One region of the Lysinibacillus sp. NPDC047702 genome, then DNA from elsewhere that is predicted to be linked to it. Evidence: riboswitches for the same ligand, from Rfam matches in the RefSeq annotation. Region 1 holds a riboswitch; each other region holds the start of a gene.
What was found. Region 1 has a riboswitch for cobalamin ahead of ACQKIM_RS03590 ((2Fe-2S) ferredoxin domain-containing protein). Riboswitches for the same ligand answer to the same signal wherever they lie in the genome.
Positions count from the first base shown of each region.

Region 2: another riboswitch for cobalamin. It lies ahead of ACQKIM_RS19450 (FecCD family ABC transporter permease); the one in region 1 lies ahead of ACQKIM_RS03590 ((2Fe-2S) ferredoxin domain-containing protein).
Region 3: another riboswitch for cobalamin. It lies ahead of nikA (nickel ABC transporter substrate-binding protein); the one in region 1 lies ahead of ACQKIM_RS03590 ((2Fe-2S) ferredoxin domain-containing protein).
Region 4: another riboswitch for cobalamin. It lies ahead of cobT (nicotinate-nucleotide--dimethylbenzimidazole phosphoribosyltransferase); the one in region 1 lies ahead of ACQKIM_RS03590 ((2Fe-2S) ferredoxin domain-containing protein).

Region 1 covers NZ_JBNNMG010000004.1:89,197-94,835, forward strand. Annotated here, with positions in the region: gene ACQKIM_RS03580 (sirohydrochlorin chelatase) at 1-769, opposite strand, end outside; gene cobJ (precorrin-3B C(17)-methyltransferase) at 784-2,454, opposite strand; gene ACQKIM_RS03590 ((2Fe-2S) ferredoxin domain-containing protein) at 2,459-2,830, opposite strand; cobalamin riboswitch at 2,972-3,155, opposite strand; cobalamin riboswitch at 3,401-3,585, shown strand; gene ACQKIM_RS03595 (energy-coupling factor ABC transporter permease) at 3,724-4,470, shown strand; gene ACQKIM_RS03600 (energy-coupling factor ABC transporter substrate-binding protein) at 4,472-4,744, shown strand; gene cbiQ (cobalt ECF transporter T component CbiQ) at 4,747-5,517, shown strand; gene ACQKIM_RS03610 (energy-coupling factor ABC transporter ATP-binding protein) at 5,517-5,639, shown strand, end outside.
Region 2 covers NZ_JBNNMG010000047.1:20,950-26,588, reverse strand. Annotated here, with positions in the region: gene ACQKIM_RS19470 (ATP-binding protein) at 1-670, shown strand, start outside; gene ACQKIM_RS19465 (response regulator transcription factor) at 645-1,346, shown strand; gene ACQKIM_RS19460 (YdhK family protein) at 1,384-1,953, opposite strand; gene ACQKIM_RS19455 (biotin transporter BioY) at 2,064-2,660, opposite strand; cobalamin riboswitch at 2,832-3,022, shown strand; gene ACQKIM_RS19450 (FecCD family ABC transporter permease) at 3,173-4,219, shown strand; gene ACQKIM_RS19445 (heme ABC transporter ATP-binding protein) at 4,224-5,015, shown strand; gene ACQKIM_RS19440 (monooxygenase) at 5,061-5,369, opposite strand; gene ACQKIM_RS19435 (DMT family transporter) at 5,525-5,639, opposite strand, start outside.
Region 3 covers NZ_JBNNMG010000013.1:42,296-47,934, reverse strand. Annotated here, with positions in the region: gene ACQKIM_RS09210 (PLP-dependent aminotransferase family protein) at 1-197, shown strand, start outside; cobalamin riboswitch at 913-1,094, shown strand; gene nikA (nickel ABC transporter substrate-binding protein) at 1,244-2,857, shown strand; gene nikB (nickel ABC transporter permease) at 2,929-3,882, shown strand; gene ACQKIM_RS09195 (ABC transporter permease subunit) at 3,883-4,689, shown strand; gene ACQKIM_RS09190 (ABC transporter ATP-binding protein) at 4,700-5,473, shown strand; gene ACQKIM_RS09185 (ABC transporter ATP-binding protein) at 5,486-5,639, shown strand, end outside.
Region 4 covers NZ_JBNNMG010000007.1:2,008-7,646, forward strand. Annotated here, with positions in the region: gene ACQKIM_RS05295 (trimeric intracellular cation channel family protein) at 72-677, shown strand; gene cobT (nicotinate-nucleotide--dimethylbenzimidazole phosphoribosyltransferase) at 807-1,868, opposite strand; cobalamin riboswitch at 1,958-2,134, opposite strand; gene ACQKIM_RS05305 (DMT family transporter) at 2,180-3,040, opposite strand; gene ACQKIM_RS05310 (response regulator) at 3,251-4,555, opposite strand; gene ACQKIM_RS05315 (sensor histidine kinase) at 4,582-5,639, opposite strand, start outside.

The DNA.
Region 1 (5,639 bases):
CCTGCATACCTGTTGATGTCCCATTTACAGCCTGCTCAATACGCTCTAGTAGCACATTTTGCAAACGTTCATGATACCCAAAATAGTCAGCAATTTGAATATCACAATCTGGATATTTGTCGTTAAATTGTTTACACATACCATTCATGCGCTCCATCAGGATGCCCGTGAATAAAAAGTATGGAAGCATAATGATTTTTTTAGCACCTAGCTTAACACAGCGCTCAATTCCCTCTTCGACACGAGGGTCCGTTACTCCCATAAAGGCACTTTCAACATATTTGACAGGCAATTTTTCCCATAACAGACGTGTGATTTTATAAAAATCACCATTTGCAGCTGGATCACTGCCGCCTCGTGCAATTAATAAAATAGCTGTATCCTGTTGTTCCTCTGTAGCATTGAAGCCGATTTCAGCTAAACGATCCTCTAAAATAGCAAATATCTCTTCATGGACACCTATCGTTTGACCATATGTGAATGTAATATGTGGATAATGCTCACGCGCATGTTCGATTTCTGCTGGAATATGTAGCTTTGAATGCCCAGCATGAAGAAGAATAATTGGAATCACATGCACCTCTGTTGCACCCTTCTTCACACAGTTTGTTATACCCTCTTCAATGTTTGGAGAAGCAAACTCCAAGAAACACGTTTCTACTAAGAAGCTATCATCAATACGAGGTGTCATTTGCTCGATAAATGTACGCACCTCATCATTTCCTGCTGCTAAACGGCTCCCATGGCCGACAAATAAAATTGCTTTCATCTCATAACTCCTCACTAGTCACCGCATGGAGCGGGCTCTACTTTTATTTTTGAAGACATATCCTGATACGTGAAGTGCAGAATCTTTTTCACACGCTTAAAATACTTAAACAGACGTTCATTTGGATGGGCATTTGCTTTATACTCCTCAATGATGTCCGTAATGAGCGGAATAAGTTGTTCAGGCTCTAGGCCCTCTACAACTGGCTGTGCAGCATGTGCTGTACGACCTACTGGCTTTGCCCCAATAAAAACATCGAACTTGCTTTTACGATAAACAATACCAATATCATCAAATACTGCTCGATAGCACGCCATACCGCAGCCATTAAAGCCAATATTCAAGGTTTTTGGTAAAGACATTCCACCAAGCTTCTCCTGAATCTCCTCCGCATATGGAATCGAATCAACCTTTTCTCCGTAACAGAAGTCACAAGCCTTTAATGATAGTACATCTCCAATCGGCGCCAGTAAAAAACCAACCTCACGAAGCTTTGCTGTAATTTCTTCTGGGTCCGTTGTTGGGATTTTTAAATGGATTTGATGGTCAGGTGTGTATTCCATCGTTCCATCCTCTCCAACAACCTCTGCTAGCGTCATCATCTGTTGCGGAGTGAAAAATTTATTGGCTACTCCTGGGCTTACAGCTAATTCAAAGATAGATTCGATTTTTTGTTGCACAAGCTTTGGTGTTATCTTTACCTCACTTGTTCCCTTGACCATAGCTAACGCTGCTGTCGCCATCTCAAGTGAAGTTTTTTTTTGCTTAGTATTAGGTGTGATGGCTAAACTGGGCTCAATACGATTGGCGTTGGGATCTGCTGCAAAGTCATTGCGTGCCTCTCCAGTTTCTTGATTCATTGCCCATGGTTCATTTTCTTCCCTTAAACGTTGATGTGGACGTAATGGCTGCTTTTCCTCACCAAGTGTGTATTTGCGCTGATAGCCGCGTGGTGTAATCATTTTATTATCATAGAAAAACGTCGATGAATTTCCGATAATAACTGTTGTCAGCATTCCAATATCATGCTCTAGCATTTCTGCTAAAGTTGTCATTGTAACTTCCTGACGATCACGATAAGCGCTTTTGACAAGTCCCACTGGTGTATCAGGTGAACGATATTCTAATAAAATGCGTTGGGCCTCCACAATTTGTCTTGTACGTCGACCACTTTTTGGGTTATACAGAGCAATCACAAAATCCGCCATTGCTGCTGCCTCCACACGCTTCGCAATTAAATTCCAAGGTGTTAGGTGATCACTTAAACTGATCGTACAAGCGTCATGCATAATTGGCGCACCTAGTAAACTTGCACATGAATTGATAGCAGAAATACCTGGAACAATTTCTACCTCTACACCAGTTGCTTCCGTCCAACCAAGCTCGATTAATACCTCATACACTAATCCTGCCATGCCATAAACACCAGAATCACCGCTGGAAATAACAGATACGATATTCCCTGCCTCCGCTTGGCGTACCGCTTCCTGTGCACGAGATACTTCCTCCGTCATACCTGTACTAACAATGGATTTTGCATTAACTAAGTCTTGAATAAGCTCTACATATGTTTTATAGCCTATGATCATATCACTCTGTTGCAATGCCTCCACTGCCCGATGCGTAATATGATTAAAATCACCAGGCCCAAAGCCAACTACGAAAATCTTCCCTTTTTGCGCCATTTTGTTACCCCTCTTTCACCTTTTCGATGCCTTTAATGGCTGTTGTTTGTGCTGTCCGCTGCAATGTACCCTCCCGAAGTGTAAAAACATGTTCATGATGCAGTGACTCATGATGTAAATCCTGCACAAGTGCCCTCGCATGCTCAGTTGTTGGCACACGGTACCAATTTCCTTGCGGATAAGCAATGACAACACAGGCATCCTTACATCTGCCGTTACAGCGTGTCCGTGTTGTATGTATTTTTTTATCAAGTGCCTGCAACTGTATTTCATCACGAATTGCTTGTGTAATTTCCTCCGCTTCTTTTTTCATACAGCTGCTGCCATTGCAAATAAAAAGATGGGTTTGCATCCCTTCTAAATTCCAAGTAGTCATCGTTGTTCTCCCCCTCAATACTTTTAGGAACAAAGAAAAACCTTTACTCTAATCGAAGAGTAAAGGTTTAGTAGAAGCCAAATAAAGTCGAATAAATTACAGGTACTCGCCTTTGCTTCAACTTCTCCCTCCGAAAAGTTTGCATGCATTATTACATAAGCAGGTTTCCTGACTTAAGCTTCCATTTACTTTCGCGCCTTCCCAAGTTTGCACTAGTGGCATTTGCGATTTCATCAGCTATTACAGTAGCGGGGGCTGTATCGGATTTTCACCAATTTCCCTATTATCTTGAAAATATTCAAGCACTTATGTATGTTTATATATCAAATTTGTATGTTTTACATGAATTGAAAACTGTCTCTATCATATCTTATAATTTTAAAATTTCAATATTTCTCACTAAAATCATGACAATTTTATTAAAATTTCATCAAAAATTTCATAGAATAAAGAAAAATTCTCTTTTATTTTATCAGAATTTTCTACATTGCACCTCAATTAAAAAAATTTTTTTCTTAAAAAAGATAGCCTCATGATGGAAAATCATGTTACACTTTGTCGTGAAATCTCACAACTTCATCTTTTTTCGGTGCGAAGTGCTTATCATTTTGCTTAAAAGGGAAGCCGGTTCAAGTCCGGCGCGGTCCCGCCACTGTACTAGGGAGTTTTATAGAGAATGCCACTGTCCAACGGATGGGAAGGCCTATAAAACGAGGAACTAAAGCCAGGAGACCTGCCGAAAAGAATGTGAACGTTTCAACCTACGAGGATAGGTGTGCGGCTTAGTAGAATCGAATTCTATTTGTTTTTTAGCTATGCACTTTTCCAATATGGAGAAGTGTTTTTTTATTTTCGCACGCTTTTTCAAAAACTATAAGTGAGGAGGAGAAATTTTGAAATTCTCAGGCTGGAAACTTAGTTATTTCTTATTGGCATTTTTATTTGTGCCAAATCGTGCATTTGCCATGCATATAATGGAGGGCTTTTTGCCAATTGAATGGGCCATTTTTTGGTGGGTTGTATCCATTCCATTTATTATTTTAGGATTACGTTCAATTCGCAAAACCATTGATGCAAACCCTGAAACAAAAATGATATTAGGGCTATCAGGCGCTTTTGCTTTTGTGCTATCAGCATTAAAGATACCGTCTGTAACAGGAAGCTGCTCGCATCCAACAGGTGTTGGGCTTGGTACAGTTCTGTTTGGACCATTAGCAATGAGCGTAATTGGAACAATTGTATTACTATTCCAAGCTTTACTTTTAGCACATGGAGGACTTACAACTTTAGGAGCAAACGCTTTTTCCATGGCAGTTGTTGGTCCAATTATTGCTTATTATGTATTTAAAGGCTCGCAAAAAATGGGTCTATCATTTTCTTTAGCTGTGTTCTTAGCTGCTATGCTTGGTGACTTAGGTACATATATTGTCACTTCAGTACAACTAGCTCTTGCTTTCCCTTCTGAGGTTGGTGGCTTTATGGCATCATTCTCAAAATTCGCGGGTATTTTTGCATTAACACAAATCCCTCTAGCTGTTAGTGAAGGAATTTTAACAGTAGTCGTGATGAATTTCTTGAAAAAATACAATGTAAGCGAATTAAAAGCTTTACGTGTTTTCTCAACAAAGGAGGCACATTAGAATGAAAAAAAACTTATTACTGCTTGCAATTGTTGTATTATTAGCCATTGTCCCATTATTCATACAAAAAGGTGCTGAATTCGAAGGAGCAGATGGTGAGGCGGAGGCGGCAATTGGTGAAATAAATGCTGAATACGAACCATGGTTTGAAAGCTTATGGGAACCACCAAGTGGAGAAATTGAAAGCTTATTATTCGCACTACAAGCTGCTATAGGTGCTGGATTTATCGGATACTTTATCGGCTTAATGCGCGGCAAACATAAAGAAGGTTAAGTATGTTGCTCATTGATAAGTATGCATATATGAATAAGCTAGCGTCTGTTCATCCGCTAGAAAAAATGATGTTTTCTTTTGGACTATTATTATTGTCGCTTATCATGAGAGATGAACGAATTTCACTCATTACATTTATTGTAATGAGTGCTTTTATCATTATAAGCGCAAAAATTCCTGTTAAATATTATTTTAAACTATTATTGTTACCTGGATTTTTTTTACTATCTAGCTTATTATCTATTTTAATATCTATAGCCCCGGCGACAAGCATGCTACCTGAACATATCTGGTCATTTTCTATTAATAATTGGACAATTTTTGTAGGCAACGCAAGCATAGTGACAGCACAGCAACTTTTTTTCATCGTTCTTGGAAGTGTCAGTTGTTTATATTTTTTAATCCTAACAACATCTGTACAGTCTATTTGTCATGTGTTGAGACAATGTAGAATTCCTGCTTTGTTTGTTGAGCTGGTAGAATTAACATATCGATTTATTTTTATTTTTTTAGACAGTATGCAAAAAATTCACCTTGCTCAGCAGGCTCGACTTGGTTATCACTCACCTGCCCAGTGGCTACGCTCTGTATCTATGCTTATCGCCGCTTTATTTGCTGAAATGTTCCAACGAAGCCGTGAGCTTAATAATGCCATGCAAGCACGTGGTGGCGAAGCGGTCTATTGGCAGGAGAATGCAACCTATAGCATGAAAAACTGGCTGGGTATTGCCGCTATCTTACTATTCCTCATCGTGTATGGAGGTTTTTTCTAATGACAACAGACTTATACTTTGAACTAAATCAGCTTTCTTACGCCTATGCAGATGGAACGCACGCCCTAACAAATATTAGCCTCCAAATTCCGAAGGGCAAAAAAATCGCCCTACTAGGTCAT
Region 2 (5,639 bases), on a different contig from region 1:
TGAGCTAAGGACACCCTTAACTTTTATAAAAGGCTATGCAGATATTCTCTATAAACGTAGTTTGACGGAGCAAGATCGACAAAAATACTTAGGTATTATTATAGAAGAAACTAATCGACTCTCTCTTTTAATAAAGGACTTATTTGATTTAGCTAAAATGGACGAAAACTCCTTTATGATTGAAAAGGAATGTCTTCGATTGAATACGTTTTTAGCAAATGTTGAGGAAAAGTTGAGCCCTGCCTTTCAAGAAAAACAGCTGCACTTTTATGTTCATTGTGAAGAAGGATTAACCTTAATGGCTGATGCAGCAAGGCTTGAACAAATATTAATGAATCTCCTCAATAATGCTTTATTATATTGTGCATCAGGTGATGCTATATCGGTTATGGCAAAAAGACAGGATGATTTAGTAACTATACTTGTTAAGGATACTGGAAAGGGAATTTCCAAAAAGGATTTACCCCATATATTTGAACGATTTTATCGTGTTGAAAAATCCCGTAGTCGTGCATTAGGGGGCGTTGGACTTGGACTTTCAATTGTGAAAGAGCTTGTTCAGGCACATGGGGGAGAAATAACAGCCCAGAGTAAAGAGAATAAAGGAACAACTTTTATTTTAACGTTTAAAGGAGTCGAAACGTATGAAAACAATACTGCTCATAGATGATGAACCCAGAATGTTAGACTTGCTTAAGCTTTATTTAGAGCCTATCTTTACATGTAAGGCAATGGTATCCGTTCAAGAGGCTCTGATCTATTTAGAAGAAAATCATGTAGATTTGGTACTTTTAGATATTATGATGCCAGAGATGGATGGTTGGCAGGTCTGTAAAGAAATAAGGAAGTTTTGGGATGTTCCTATCATCATGCTAACAGCAAAGGGGGAGCATACTGATATGGTAAAAGGTCTAAATCTAGGAGCAGATGATTACATTCTGAAGCCGTTTGATGAAGACGTGTTACTCGCACGTATTAATGCTGTCCTAAGAAGGGCAAAAATTAATGAAAATATTGTGTTGTTTGAGGGATTACGTTTAGATAAGGAATCCTTTGAAGTATGTTTTCGACAGATAGAAATATCTTTAACACCTAAAGAATTTGGGATGCTGGCCTTATTTTTAGCACATCAAAATAAGGTATTTACTAGGGAGCATCTTATTAATACTGTATGGGGATATAATGATTCGATTGAAGATCGAACAATTGATTCGCATGTACGTAATTTACGAGAGAAACTGCGGAAAAGCGGTTTTCCTGCTGATGATTATTTACAAACTGTTTGGGGAATTGGCTATAAATGGCTTAAGTCAGCAGGAAGAAATGCTTTAGACATCAGAAGCTAGAAGAACCTCTGCTAGAACTCTACAGAGGTTCAAAGGTCTATTCTGCTTTCAATTCGTCCTCAGTTACCCATTTATGATTTTTTACAGACTCTCCATTTGTAGTAGCAGTGTAATCAATCATATAAACAGTCGTTTGGACAGCCTTATCAATGCGAACAGTCGCATTTTCCATGCCCTTCATATGAGATGCATTCGTCTTAAGCTCAGTGCCAGGGGCTAATGGAGCCAAGTCTGAATCGATCAATTCCTCATGAATAACCCACTTATGATTTTCGACACGCTCGCCACCTTTAGCAGGCTCATAGGAGACAATATATGCTGTCGTATCATATGCACCTACAATTGTCGCCCTGGCTCCCTCCATACCTTCCATATGTCCATCAGTAATAATAGCTGTGCTTCCTACTGAAAATGTAGGGTTTACGGCAGTTTTTAACGCTATTGGCACTTCACCAGAGCTAGAATGATCCATTGTGGAATGATCTATCATTGTATTCTGCTCATTGTCATTTTTTTCACCTGAATCTGTCTTGTCAGAGCAAGCTGATAACGCTAGTAAAGCAATTACTGTCAGTAAACTAATAAACCAGCTTCTTCTTATCTTCATATTTATTCCTCCTCACTATTACGCTTAATGTAGCAAATAAATGTGCAGAAATAATGGCCACGTTATAAGAAAAACGCCATCTTTTTAAGATTGACGTTTTCAGGGTACAACTATTTTATTGGTATTATTTTCAATATTCTTTGTAGACGATGCGCAAAAATACCCGCAAAGACAGCTAAAATAATATCCTTTGGCAATGGTGGCATCATCCAAAGCCATGCCATCTTATAATTGAAAGCGTCAGGAGCGCTAGCCCATAGTTTAAAAGCAAAGTACATCCAATTTGTCCCCAGTAAATAATTAATAGCTGTAGCAATTACTGCCGCAACAATATAGCTTTTCTTTGTTCCACTGCGCTCAACAATCAGTCCTGCGATAAATGCTGCTAAAATAAATGTGACAATAAAGCCAAATGTAGGGCTTAGGATTTGTCCAAAGCCGCCACCAAAACGCGCAAATACCGGTGCACCAGCTAAACCAATACACATATATACCGTGCAAGCAAGCGCTCCCTTTCTACTGCCAAGAACTAATCCAGCTAAAATAGCGAAGAAAGTTTGCAATGTGATTGGGACTCCTCCCACAGACATGAAAGGGACAAAGGAGGTAATATTAGCACCGATCATCATTAATGTTGAAAATAATCCAATATAGGCAATATCTACTGTTCTTAATCTATGATGAGAGTGTTCTGCAACTGTTGTCATAATTTCACTCCTATCTATTAAAGTTATTAATAGTGTAAGAAAATAAAGCATTTGTGTCAACTTGTTATTTTATTTAGGTTAACTCAATTGCGGTTTTCACAGCTAAAGTTTATAATTTACGGTTATTTATAGACTAACTACTAAAATGTATGATAGAATCGTCATAATTTTAATAGTTTGGATACTAATGGTGTGACATCTTATACAAAGTGTCACTTAAAAGGGAAGTCGGTGAAAGTCCGACGCTGTCCCGCAACTGTAACGAGGAGTTTTATGATGATTTAGCCACTGTTCTAGGATGGGAAGGTAATCGTAAAACGTTGATCCGAAGCCAGGAGACCTGCCATATAGTGATACTTGTAATGCCCACGAGGATGAACGCATTTACGGACAATAGATGGAAATCTTTCTGACTTTGTTGATGATTCTAGGGTATTTCTATGCATACTATGCATGAAATACTCTTTTTTATTGTTTCATATCTATTACGATTGATTAGGAGTATTATACATATGAATAAAAAATTTATACTATTATCTCTGACTCTGCTTCTAGTACTAATCATTTCTATGACTTTGGCTGTTATGGTTGGATCTGTTTCCATCACACCTCTTTATGTGTGGCAGGTTATTCTATCCAAAATTCCAATCGTTCAAAATTTTATAGAGCAGGATTGGAGTCGCTCGCAAGAAATTATCATTTGGCAAATACGGGTGCCACGCGTCTTGCTAGCTGCAATCGTAGGAGCAGGCTTAGCAATCGCTGGAGCAGCTATACAGGCTCTTGTGCGTAATTCTATAGCTGAACCATACATATTGGGAATATCTTCAGGAGCAACAGTCGGTGCTACAGCAGTTATTATTTTAGGTGCTTTTTCATTTCTAGGTATTTTCGCTCTTTCTGCATCTGCATTTTTAGGCTCACTTCTTGCCATATTGTTAGTGTTTTTCCTTGCACGTGTCGGAGGAAGAATCTCTGTTTTTAGACTTTTACTTGCGGGAATGGCAGTGTCGTTTATTTTATCTGCTGTATCGAATTTTATTTTAATGATGGCAAAGCAAGAGAATGGAATTAAGGCAGTTATGTATTGGATGCTTGGTAGTCTAGCAGGTGCTAAATGGAGTAATATAATCATTCCTACAGCTATATTTATCGTCGTGTTTGCCTTACTGTGGCTCCATTATCGGAACTTAAATTTATTATTGCTTGGAGAAGAGGCTGCGGTTACATTAGGTGTCAATATCCAACAATTTCGTTTGCAGCTTATCCTGCTAGTATCTTTATTAACGGGCGTACTTGTTGCAGTAAGTGGCTCAATTGGATTTGTCGGTTTAATTATTCCGCATATTGTCCGCATAATAGTAGGTTCCAACTATAAATATGTAATACCAATTAGTGCTCTATTAGGAGGGATTTTTTTAGTTTGGGCAGATGCAATTGCACGAATTTTAATAGCCCCTGAAGAAATGCCGATTGGAATAATTACTGCTTTTTGTGGAGGACCATTTTTCATCTGGCTACTACGCCGTAATAATTATTCTTTCGGTGAAGGAGATTAAACCTATGACATTAGAAGCGAAGCAGGTATCCTATTCCATTCATGATCAACGTATACTACATGAAGTTAGTATTCAAATAAGGGAAAAGCAATTTGTTGGGCTAATTGGTCCTAACGGTAGCGGGAAGTCAACCTTATTAAAGAATATGTATCGTCTATTAAAACCCGAAAATGGTACAGTCTTGTTAAATGAGCAGGATATTTTTAAGCAATCAAGTAAAACCATTGCTAGAAATTTGGCGGTAGTAAGTCAAGAAACACCGGTTTTATTTGACTTTACGGTACATGATTTAGTAAGTATGGGAAGAACACCTCATAAAAAACTATTGGAGCTCGATCAAGAACGGGATTTTCAAATTGTGAAGGATGCATTAAATCAAACAGGTATCGCGCACTTAGAAAAACGTAGCTTCAGCTCTCTGTCAGGTGGAGAAAAAAAACGAGTGATGGTTGCACGTGCTCTTGCTCAGCAAGCACAAATTCTAATTTTAGATGAACCAACAAATCATTTAGATATACAGCATCAATTACAGTTAATGGATTTAATTCAAACCCTACATTTAACAGTAGTTGCTGCTTTGCATGACTTAAATATTGCAGCTATGTATTGCGATCAAATTTATGTTTTACAAAAAGGTCAGATTGTTTGCTCTGGTACACCTGAAGAAGTACTTACACCGACGCTATTACAAGATGTATTTGGTGTTTATGCTGATATACAAACTCATCCTCTTACAGGTAAGCCTTATTTAACGTATGTATCTGAGCAATATACAAAGAAAATATTAAAATATTGATAGTTTGAAAAAGGCGTATCTCCTATTGCGGATACGCCATGTTGTTTATCGAAGGATAGGCCCATTGTTAATGGATGACAATGCTTCATTTACTGCAAAAATTTTACCGCGAATATTTGTTATTCCAAAGCTTGTTAGGCGGGCAGAGTGCATGGCTAAATATTTTTCAGCACTTTCTTTCGTTTCAAATAAATACACCCCGCCAGCTTCTTTAGCTAACGCGTTCTCAGTCCAAATTTTCCATATAACGCCTTCTTCATCATTAATACTATGTGCTAAATCTTTGAAGCCTTCAGACATCTCCGTACCAAAAGGGCCTTCCATAGTAAAGTCAACCTGTAATAAATACACCATTCTTAAAACCTCCTTTTCACTAGATTATATTTATCTTCATTCAGCAGATGTTTTTAGTATCGAAAGCAAAGCGGCAGCTACAATTACGCCAAGGCGAAATTGATTTTAATTCATTATAAATAAATTCTACCACAGAAGTACAGGAGCAAAGCAAATTAAGATACAGCTTTTAAGCCTGCCACGCCAATGATAATGGCAACGATACTAATCAGACGAGTAAGGTTTTTAGATTCACCGAAAAATATAATATTTACAAGGACAGCACCAACA
Region 3 (5,639 bases), on a different contig from region 1:
CAACTGAATTATTATTAACCAAAAGTATCGAACAATCTATATCCTTTGTGCCAGGTCAAGTTTTTGATCCATTAAAACAACAATCATCCTGGATACGTTTGAGCTATTCTTACGCAAATGAAAAGCAACTAAGTGAAGGAGTAAAAAAGTTTGTTGCATTGGCGCAATCTCTAAGTGAGGGAAAAAGCTTTGATTAAAGGCTTGCAAAGCTATATCAGGCCTGCCTTCCTATTTTGCTCTGTGAAAGTTGAGTTAATAAATTACTGCTCGTTAATGTGGGATAAAATAGATTCCTTTTTAAACTTAATATAAAGACACAAAAAATCTCCTTTGAATCATAAAGTGATTTGGAATCCAACTATCACATAATTAGCTGGAGGGCACTTATTTTCTTTTGATTCATATAATCACCCTAAAAAGTAGTTTATTAATAATAAGGAAGAACTTGTTAAGTGCTAGGATATAATGTTCTGAGTGTTTACATGGCACATATTTTCCAACTTATAATTTTTTGAAAAAGTAACGGAATCGTCTGGAACTGAACCGTTTGTTGGAGTTTCAATTATAGCTCGAAAGAAGGGAATAAATCATACCTTAAACCTTTTGAGAGATGGGTTTGAATAGCTGTCAATGATGTATTTAATCTGATTCGCTAGTTTGCAGGAAGTCTGGTACTTAATGTAGATATTTTGTATTCATCATTTAAATAATTAATTTCCTAATATAATTTGATGGATTTATGCAGCTTTACGACAGGCAATTATATTGTGAAGAAAATCCCCTTGATCTAACTTTATTCGAAAACTACAATTACTTAATAAATTTTGTGATTATACAGAAATGAAAGGCTTATATTATATTCAGAAAATAAAATTGACGTGAACAATCGAGCATGTTATGTTTATTACTAATTTCATAGCAATCATTACAAGTTTGAGTGAGAAATATTTCACTTAATTAAAAGGAAAATGGGTGTAAATCCCATGCTGTCCCGCAGCTGTAAATGAGGAGTTTTGTTTCAGATACCACTAAAAGAGGTGGGAGCAAAATAATGATTCATGAGCCAGAATACCTACTTGTAAGAAGATTCATTGATGATCTACGAAAGATAGGGAGATGGATGGAGGCTCACTCATAGTAAGTTTTTCTGTCCTTATTCTTTTAGAATAAGGTTTTTTTTATGCCTTCTTTCAATCTGTCTGTAGATCCATTTTGTAACACGAACAGAGATAGGAGACAGAAAATGAGATTGACAAAGTATTTACTTCCTTTTTTGCTTGTATTAACTTTCAGCATACTTGCTGGCTGCACAAGCAATGAAAAGGAAAAAACAGCTTCTAAACAAGCAACTGACGAAAAAATGATAACGATTGGGTGGCCCTTAGATGTGGGTCCATTAAATCCCCATACATATTTACCAAATCAAATGACTGCACAAGCAATGGTCTATGAATCATTGGTTGAATATAACGATGATGGAACTGTTACGCCTAAACTAGCAGAAAGTTGGGACATCTCAGTAGATAAAACTTCTTATACTTTTCATTTAAGAGATGATGTCAAGTATTCAGATGGAACTGCTTTTAACGCAGACAATGTGATACGTAACTTTGATGCAGTATTAGCGAATCGTGATATGCATTCTTGGATGGGCATGGTTAACCATATTGTAGAGGTCGTAAAAGTGGACGAGTTTACCATTCGCTTGCAATTGGATGAACCCTATTACCCTGTCTTAAACGAGCTAGCCTTTGTAAGACCTTTCCGTTTTTTAGGGGATAATGGGTTCCCGCAAGGAGATGCAACAAAGGATTCTATCAAAGCACCTATTGGGACTGGTCCATGGGTATTAACGGACTACAAAAAGGATGAATATGCTTTATTTAGTCGAAACGAAAACTATTGGGGAGAAAAACCTCTCGTAGACCAAATAAAAGTAAAAATAATCCCTGATTCAGAATCGATTTCGTTGGCATTTGAAAACGAAGAATTAGATTTAATTTATGGTCGAGGCATTATTAGTTTAGATAACTATACGTATTTAAAAGATAGTGGCAAATATAAAACCGCTACCTCTGAACCTTTGTCTACGAAAGCACTACTGTTCAATACACATTCTGGCCCGTTAGCCGAATTAAAGGTGCGTCAAGCTATTCAATATGCCATCAATAAGGAGCAAATGGTGGACAGTATTACACATGGAACAGAAAAGGTTGCCAATACACTTTTCTGGGATGCGATACCTTATGCCAATATTAATTTAGCGCCACTTATATATAATCCTGAAAAATCGCAACAATTACTAGACGAAGCAGGATGGACACTACAAAAGGGTGAAAAAGTTCGTTCTAAAAACGGACAACCTTTATCATTAGATTTAATCTATATTGCAACAGATGCCATTCAAAAGCCAATGGCAGAATTAATGCAGGGTGAACTAGCAAAAATAGGGATACAGTTGAATTTAGAAGGCGCGGATGTAATGGTTGGTCTTCAAAAGTTAATGGATGATCAGGTTGATATTAATTTCTGGCGTACAAATGGACCACCAACAGATCCACATAGCTTTGCTAATGAATCAGCTACACCAAATGCTAGCGGTGTCTATGAAGCGAAATTAGGCTTACCAAATGCCAAAGACATTGATAACAAAATTCACCAATTATTAATTGGTACAGATGAAAAAGAGCGCGTTCAGCTTTATACGGATATTTTAACAACATTCCATGACCAAGCACTATTTTATCCTATATCTTATGAAACAAATAATGTGATTTATCATCCATATATGAAGGATTTTGCTCCACGTGCATCTGAATATGATATTCCTTATGCACAAATGGATAAAGAAAAATAAGTGAAGAAGAGAGAGTGTGTCTATCAAGGGCATCTCTCTTTTTATCATAGGATTGACTAGGAAGTGACAGCATGTACGAATCGCTATGGATGTTTTGTTTAAAAAGAATTTTCACATTGCCCTTTGTATTATTAGGCGTATCTATCCTGACCTTTGTATTTATTCGTTTCGTTCCAGTGGAGCCTGCGGAGGTTATTCTTAGATTGGCTAGAGTTGCGCCAACAACAGAGGCCATTGAGACATTACGCGAAGAGCTTGGAACAGACAAACCTTTTCTTATTCAATATCTGCTATGGGTAAAAGGCGTTTTACAGCTAGATTTTGGTACATCCTTTGTTAGTAAATTGCCTGTGGCACATGAGTTATTTGCTAAATTACCCGCAACCATTGAATTAGCTACCGCGGCATTTGTATTCATTTTAGGATTAAGTATTCCATTAGGGATCATAAGCGCACTGTATAAGCATTCCATTATCGATAAAATAATTAGTTTGTTTACCATTATGAGTGTTTCGATTCCTACATTTTGGCTAGGATTTTTATTACTCTATCTATTCAGCTTAAAACTAGGTATCTTCCCGACAAATGGAAAGGGAACACTGACTCATCTAGTTTTACCCGCACTAGCCTTAGCTTTACCCACCATTGGACTGTTCGTTCAGGTTATTCGTTCATCAATTATTGAGGAATTACAGCAGCATTATGTTCAATATGCACAACTAAGAGGATTAAAAAATTCTGTTATCCTTATACGTCATGTTTTAAGAAATGCTGTTATACCGTTGACAACATTGCTAGGGATGACACTTGGTAATTTACTAGGTGGTGCAGTAATAGTGGAGCAGGTTTTTAGTTGGCCAGGACTTGGCAGGTATTTAATAGAATCCATAATCAACAGAGATTACCCAGTTGTACAATGCTATGTATTAATTATTGCCGTTATTTACGTGCTTGTAAATTTATGTACCGATTTATTACATCGTCTATTGGATCCTCATCTGATGATGAAGGATAGGAGAAATTAAGTGAGCCTAGAACGAAAAGAACATGTACATGTTAAAAGATTATTTAGTCTATCGATACTTGTAGTCATTGGCTTACTGGGACTGTTTGCTCAAATTATAATGCCACATGACCCTTTAGCAGTAGATATATCAAAGAAATTTTTAGACCCTTCATGGGAATATCCATTAGGTACAGATCATTTAGGAAGATGTGTCTTGTCACGCATGCTTTTAGGTATTCGCTATTCTTTAGGCTCAGCTATCGTCATTCAAATGATAGCTATTTTGTTAGCTGTCTTAGTGGGTGCTTTTGTCGCACTGAAAAGAGGTCTAATAGATTTCCTATTTATTCGAATATGTGATATTTTATTAGCTTTTCCTACACTTGTACTAGCATTTGGACTTTTAGGATTATTAGGACCTAACTTAAAAAATGTGTTATTGGCACTTATTTTTACACAACTTATTTATTATTCAAGAATGATCCGAAGCTTATTTATTGGGATGAATGAAAAAGAGTTTATTCAAGCTGCTAGAATTAGTGGAACTTCAGGGATTAAATTAATCAGCCGTCATTATCTCCCCAATATTCTACCACCTATCATAACAATTGTTGCGTTAGATATAGGGAAGGTTATTTTGGAAATTGCCGGATTCTCCTTTATTGGACTTGGTGTACAGGCTCCCATCCCTGAATGGGGAATGATGGTGAATGAAGGAAAACAATACATCCGCCAGCATCCTGAATTAATGCTTTATCCTGGACTTGCCATCGCCCTTGTAGTGCTATTATTTAATCGTTTAGCCAGTAGTCTGAAGAACCAGTAAAGGTGAAGTTATGAAAAAAATTTTAGAAGTGAAAGACTTAACAGTAAAAATCGGCGAGAAGAATGTATTAACCTCTATCAATCTATCTGCCTATCAAGGACGAGTTTTAGGGATTATAGGGGAAAGTGGAAGTGGTAAGACAATGCTTTGCCAAGCTATCATGCAAACATTACCCACTTCGGCACAGATCACACAAGGTCAAATCCTCTACCAGCAAGAAGATTTATTGACAGTCTCAGCAGCTAAATTGAGAGCTTATCGTGGGAGACATTTGTCTATGATTATGCAAAATCCGTCTTCAGCTTTTGATAGTATACAAACCATCGAAGGGCATTTTCGGGAGACATTAAAAGCTCACTTCGTTATGACTAAAAAAGAAATAAGGCAGATCGCCATTGATGCCATGAATAAAGTTAATTTACCTAATCCAGAGCAACTTTTGCATTACTATCCTTTTCAATTAAGTGGAGGAATGTTACAGCGAATGATGATCGCTTTATCATTGGCCATACAGGCAACCCTATACATTGCAGATGAGCCAACAACAGCGCTAGATACAGTCAATCAAAAACAAGTATTAACATTGTTTGACCAAATTCGCTTGGAAACAGAGGCTACTATTATTCTTGTGACACATGATTTAGGAGTTATTGCTGAACTAGCTGACGATGTATCTGTGATGTATCAAGGTGAAGTTATTGAGCAGACGAATGTCTTTGATTTTTTTGATGCCCCTCAGCATCCCTATTCCAAGAAACTTTTACAATCAAGAATTATGTTTTAGAGGTGAAAAAAGATGAAGCTGTTAGAAGTGAAAAATATTGAGAAGTATTATTCTCAAAGGCCGTTCATATTCAAACGAAGGCAGGAAGCTCCTGTATTACAGAAAGTAACATTTTCACTTCAGGAGGGCGAATGCTTAGGAATAGTCGGACAAAGTGGCTCAGGTA
Region 4 (5,639 bases), on a different contig from region 1:
ATTCTGTTACATTTAATAGAATTCTTTAACGTTAATGAGAAAGTACAATATTTTTCAGAAGGGGTGAAGGGATGGCTTGGGAGGTTTTTAGTATTATCGGAACAATTGCCTTTGCTATTTCTGGGGCAATTATCGCCATGGAGGAAGAATACGATTTATTCGGTGTTTATATACTCGGTATTGTCACTGCCTTTGGTGGTGGGGCAATTCGTAACTTGCTTATTGGCCTTCCTGTTACAACGTTATGGGGACAGGATATGATGTTTCAAATTGCGCTTGCGGCGATTACTATATTTTTTATTTTCCCACATCATCTAATTCAGCATTGGCATCGCTGGGGAAACTTCACAGATGCAATTGGCTTATCTGCATTTGCTATTCAAGGTGCCCTCTATGCGGTAAAGCTCGATATGCCAATTAGTGCGGTTATTGTAGCTGCTGTCTTAACTGGTTCAGGAGGCGGGATTGTTCGGGATCTATTAGCAAGACGCAAGCCTCTCGTATTACGTGATGAAATTTATGGTGTTTGGGCAGCTCTTGCAGGACTTGTGATTGGTTTAGAAGTTTTAACAGGCGACCTCTTTTTATATGGATTATTTGGAATAATTACAGTGCTAAGAGTTCTTTCCTATATGAAGAAATGGCGTTTGCCTTTACGAAAGCTGAATCGAGCATAACCATTTTATGAATAGTAACAAGCCCAAATAGTTCGATTAAATGGGCTTGTTATACTTTTTGCTGCTGCCAAGAAATGCCTCAAGCAAATATTTTTTCAACCATCAGCATTTATAAATAGAAAGTGTGCTTCATTCATTCGTTTCTACTAGCACTACAGATTCCTCAAGTGTAGCCATGTTTTTAATCATGGAGCATGCTGCCTCTAAAATTGGAAAGGCTAAAGCTGCACCAGAGCCTTCTCCTAAACGCATATTCATATGTAGCATTGGTTCTACCCCTAGCAACTTGGCTGCTATTTTTGCACCTGGTTCTTCTGAGGCATGGGAAGGAATGATGTAGTCCTTTACTTTTGGCTCAAGCTCAAATGCTATGAGGGCAGCAATCGTAGAAATAAAGCCATCAATAACAACAGGCTTGCGATTTGCAGCCGCAGCAAGTACAATTCCAGCCATAGCACCTATTTCTAGGCCACCAACTTTTGCAAGAATATCAATAGCATCGTGGCGATTGGGCTTGTTTAATGCAATAGCATGTTGAATAACCTTCACCTTATGCGCAATTCCCCCCGCTCCCACACCAGCGCCCATTCCTGTTACTACATTTGGATGACAGGCATGAAGCACGGATAGGATAGCTGCACTTGGGGTAGTATTCCCAATACCCATTTCTCCAGTTCCAAGAATATCCACTCCATTTTTAATTTCGCTCGTTGCGACTTCAATTCCTACTTCGATGGATTGAATAGCTTCCTCTCTTGACATAGCTGGACCCTTTGCCATATTGTCTGTTCCATATTTGATTTTCTTTAGAATGACTCCAGCATCAAGTGGTAAATCTTCTTTTACACCAACGTCGACCGTTACAATTTTGGCATTGGTTATGCTGGCGATTGCACAAACACCCGTTAGCCCTTTTGGAAAATTCATTGTTTGTAAAAAGGTTACCTTTTGTGGATTGGAAGTAACATCCTCCTCACAAACACCGTGATCTGCTGCACAGACAATAATTGCCTTGCTCTCAATTTTAGGAAATAATTTTCCTGTAATACCAGCAAGCTGTACAGCAAGATTCTCCAATTTCCCCAAGCTTCCAGGTGGCTTGCTCAGAGAGTCTATATATTCCCTAGCTTTCTCCATCATACGGCTATCCGCATTTTGAATTTTTTTAATCGTTTGCTGTAATAATTGCATGAAACTATTCCCCTTTCTATCTTTCGAGACAATATAAAAAGCCTGCAGTTTATTCATCACAAATAAACTACAGACTTTTCCATCGTCTATATAATCGAAGCAATTAGGCAGGTCTCCTGGCTTAATTTCAACATTTCATAGAACCTTCCCAGCACCATGCTAGTGGCATTCTCTATGAAACTCCTTTTTACAGTGGCGGGACCGCTAAAGACTCTCACTTTATTCCCTATTCTCCCATAATGGGCACCCAATGCTATTATGCAATTACTTTAAATTTACTGTAAAGATTTCTTGCTGTCAATATGACGCCTTTAAAGTTCTTTCTCATCGATTTCACTAATAAAGGTCGCACCAAGCAATAGAATGGCTCCTATTATTTGTATCACAGTCATTTTTTCTCCTATAATCACCGTTGAGATAACCAATGACGTTAGAGGGTCAATATAGCTTAGAATGGCTATACTTTGCCCCTTTAATTGACTCATTCCCAAAAAGAAAAGATAGAAGCCTATACCAGCATGGACAATACCCAATGCTATAAGTAAACTAATGGATTTTATATCGATATGCATGATTTGGAATCCATTTGTTCCAGAAAGATAAAGTGCCAGAAATAACGCTGCTAAAGAAAGCTGCACAATTGTGTTAGCAGGCTCTTTAAGTCCATGAATATACTTGTTGACAAAGGTTACGAATGTATAGAAACATGCTGCAATAAGCCCATACACTATACCGATATCCTGCCCATTTTCTCCTGCAGCTTGGCTATGGACAATAAAGAATAATCCAACCAGCGCCACACAGACATAGAAAATTTTTCTTAGATACAGTTTTTCCTTTAATATAATCGGTGATAAACAAATCACTAAAACTGGCGCAAAATAATAACTAAGCGCTGCATTTGCAATGGTTGTTTCTTTGTATGCTTGAAAAAGAAAAATCCAATTCCCACATAATGCTACACTAGATAGTAGCAATGGCCATATATTAGGCAGAATAGATGCTTTCGTTATTTTTTCTTTCTTTGCGATGAAAATTACCAATAAAAAGCAAGAGCCAATGACACTCATCCAGAATGCAATTTCACTGGATGGTAGCTGTATATATTTTGCAAAAACACCGACAGCTCCAAAGATAATCATAGATAAAACAAATGCAAATTTTCCGCTCACTTCTGATTCCTACTTTCTACTTATATAGTTTTTAGCCTATACAGTAGAATCTATTGAAAGAAGAGCAAGCTAGTGTGGAATGCCTTAAACAGTAGATTCTACTGTAAAGACATTGTTGGAGGTGCTATTGATCGGAACATATTACTCATCCCATCCTTTCTATGTTCAACCGGACATTCTATAGTTATTTTACCGAAACCCACGTACTATTTAAATAGTTCGATATTTGGCGGGTGTCATCCCAACATATTTTTTAAATACTTTACTAAAATACTCTTCATTACTATAGCCCACTAACGAAGCAATTTCATTATTTCTTTTATTACTATGAACTAGTAGCTGCTTTGCCTTGTCAATTCTAAGCTCATTTAACAGGTGGATGAAATTTTTATCAATGCTTTTTTTAATTAATATACTTAAATTTGCTTGGCTTTTGTTAAATATGCCTGATAAATAATTCAAATCTAACTGTGGATCATCAAAATGTGTATAAATATAATCGACTATTTTTTTCCCTAAATCATCCCTATTGCCATGTAAATTAAGTATTTTATCTACGAGCGGCTCTATATAGCTATTTACTATTATTGATAAATTGTCTTCTTTAATCATTTGATGGTGAATACTAATAATTTTTTGGGCACTGTTATACGTTTCAAAGCAATTGAAATGAATGCTATATTGTAATAAGAACGTAATCATGAATTCTAATCTTTGCTGAAAATCAATGTTTGTATTTTGTAAAACCCCTATAAATTCTTGTAATTTTAACTCATCCGTAAGAATTTGATTATCAAAAATGGATTTTCTTTTGTTTAGCACAGTGCCGCTTGTATTTAGATGCTTCTTCAGCAGTAACTCTAGCACGGCTTGATTTACATCATGTAAGTCTTTTCTTTGCAGAACGATATGATGATCCTGACTATACGACAAAACAAAATCGGTATTCATAATCTCAATGTGCTCCCCAAAAATATTAAAATAAAATAGCTCATGAGCGTGTGGAATTCCTATATTTTTTGTTTGATTGATGCTGATAACAAAGTATTCAAATGAATAGATATTACTATCCGTCATTTGTTGATCAAAGGCCAATATTAAATTTAATAATTGATTATATTTGATAGCATAATCTACTTGTCTCTTCATGCTCAATGCTTCCATCGTTTGTGAAAGCTTTAGCTTTAGATTTTTATAATCAATTGGCTTTAAAATATAATCCTCTGCCCCAATTTGAATAGCACTTTGCAAATATTGAAAGTCATCATAGCCAGATAGAAAAATCACCTTAAATTGATGGAACTTTTTTAGCTCCCATACAGCCTCTATTCCACTCATACCAGGTAAATTAATATCCGATAAAACGATGTCAGGGGAAATATCCTTAGCTGCCAGTAACATGTCTTCCCCAGTTGCATAAGAAAAGACATGTAGGGATTCAGTAAAATTTCTGTTGATAAAAAAGCTTAGTCCCTCTCTAATAAAGTTCTCATCCTCTACTATAAATATATTCATAGAGCTCACCTCACCGTTAGAAGACATTATTTCTTATATGGTAATAGAATTCTCGACACAAAATATTTTTGTTCGTTAACTAGAACTGTAACACCATATGCTTCTCCATATTTTATCTTTAATCGTCTATTTACATTTTTCAATCCAATGCTGCCCTCATGATTTTCTTCATTTATTTTTTCATTTAGCATCGCTATTTGAGCAATGTCCCTATATTCGCTATTGTTATAAATATCAATTACGACATCATTTATTTTTCGATAAATATCAATATTTATCGATATAGACTCTTTATAGCTGTAACCATGCTTAAAAATATTTTCAACGATTGGCTGAAGTGTAAATTTTAGAATAGCATTTTGTAATAAATCATTATCTTCTATCTGAATATGAAATACTAAATAAGAAACTCTGATTTTCATAATATTAATGTATTCTTCAATAATCTCAAGCTCTTTTTCAATTGTTGTTTCCTTTTCACTATTGCCCGTGTTATATCTAAAAAGCTTTGCTAGTCCAACGCTTAAAGTAGAGATCTCCTCAACCTCATGAATCATAGCTAATTGATTGATATTGTCTAAGGTATTGTAAAGAAAATGTGGATTAATTTGGCTTTGTAAATTATTTAATTGTGCTTCATAGTTTTCTCGAACATAGTCTTTTTCCTTTTCTACCATATAAGCAATTGTCTGATTTAATTCTTGATTGGCGATATTCAACTCATCATTAATCCAAGCAGACTTCTTCTCAATATCTTCAATATGATAAACTGCTTTTCTATAAGAGGTAATACGCTCAATAAGCATTTGCAAAGTCGTACTAATTTTATTGGAATATAAAAATGTGATAATAGTTAGCAGTAAAGTGGAGGCAATTGCAAAGGCCATTAAATCCTCCTTTTTATTATTCAGCTCTTTAAAAATGGAATCAGATGTAGCAATAACAACATAGTAACAATTATTAAAGGGATCAAATGAATACATCAGAATTCGTTCTACATTCAAATAATCAATTTTATAGTAATTGGTTTTCTTGGGCTCTAATTTACGAAAATACTCCTCATGCTCTGATATATGGGAATTCG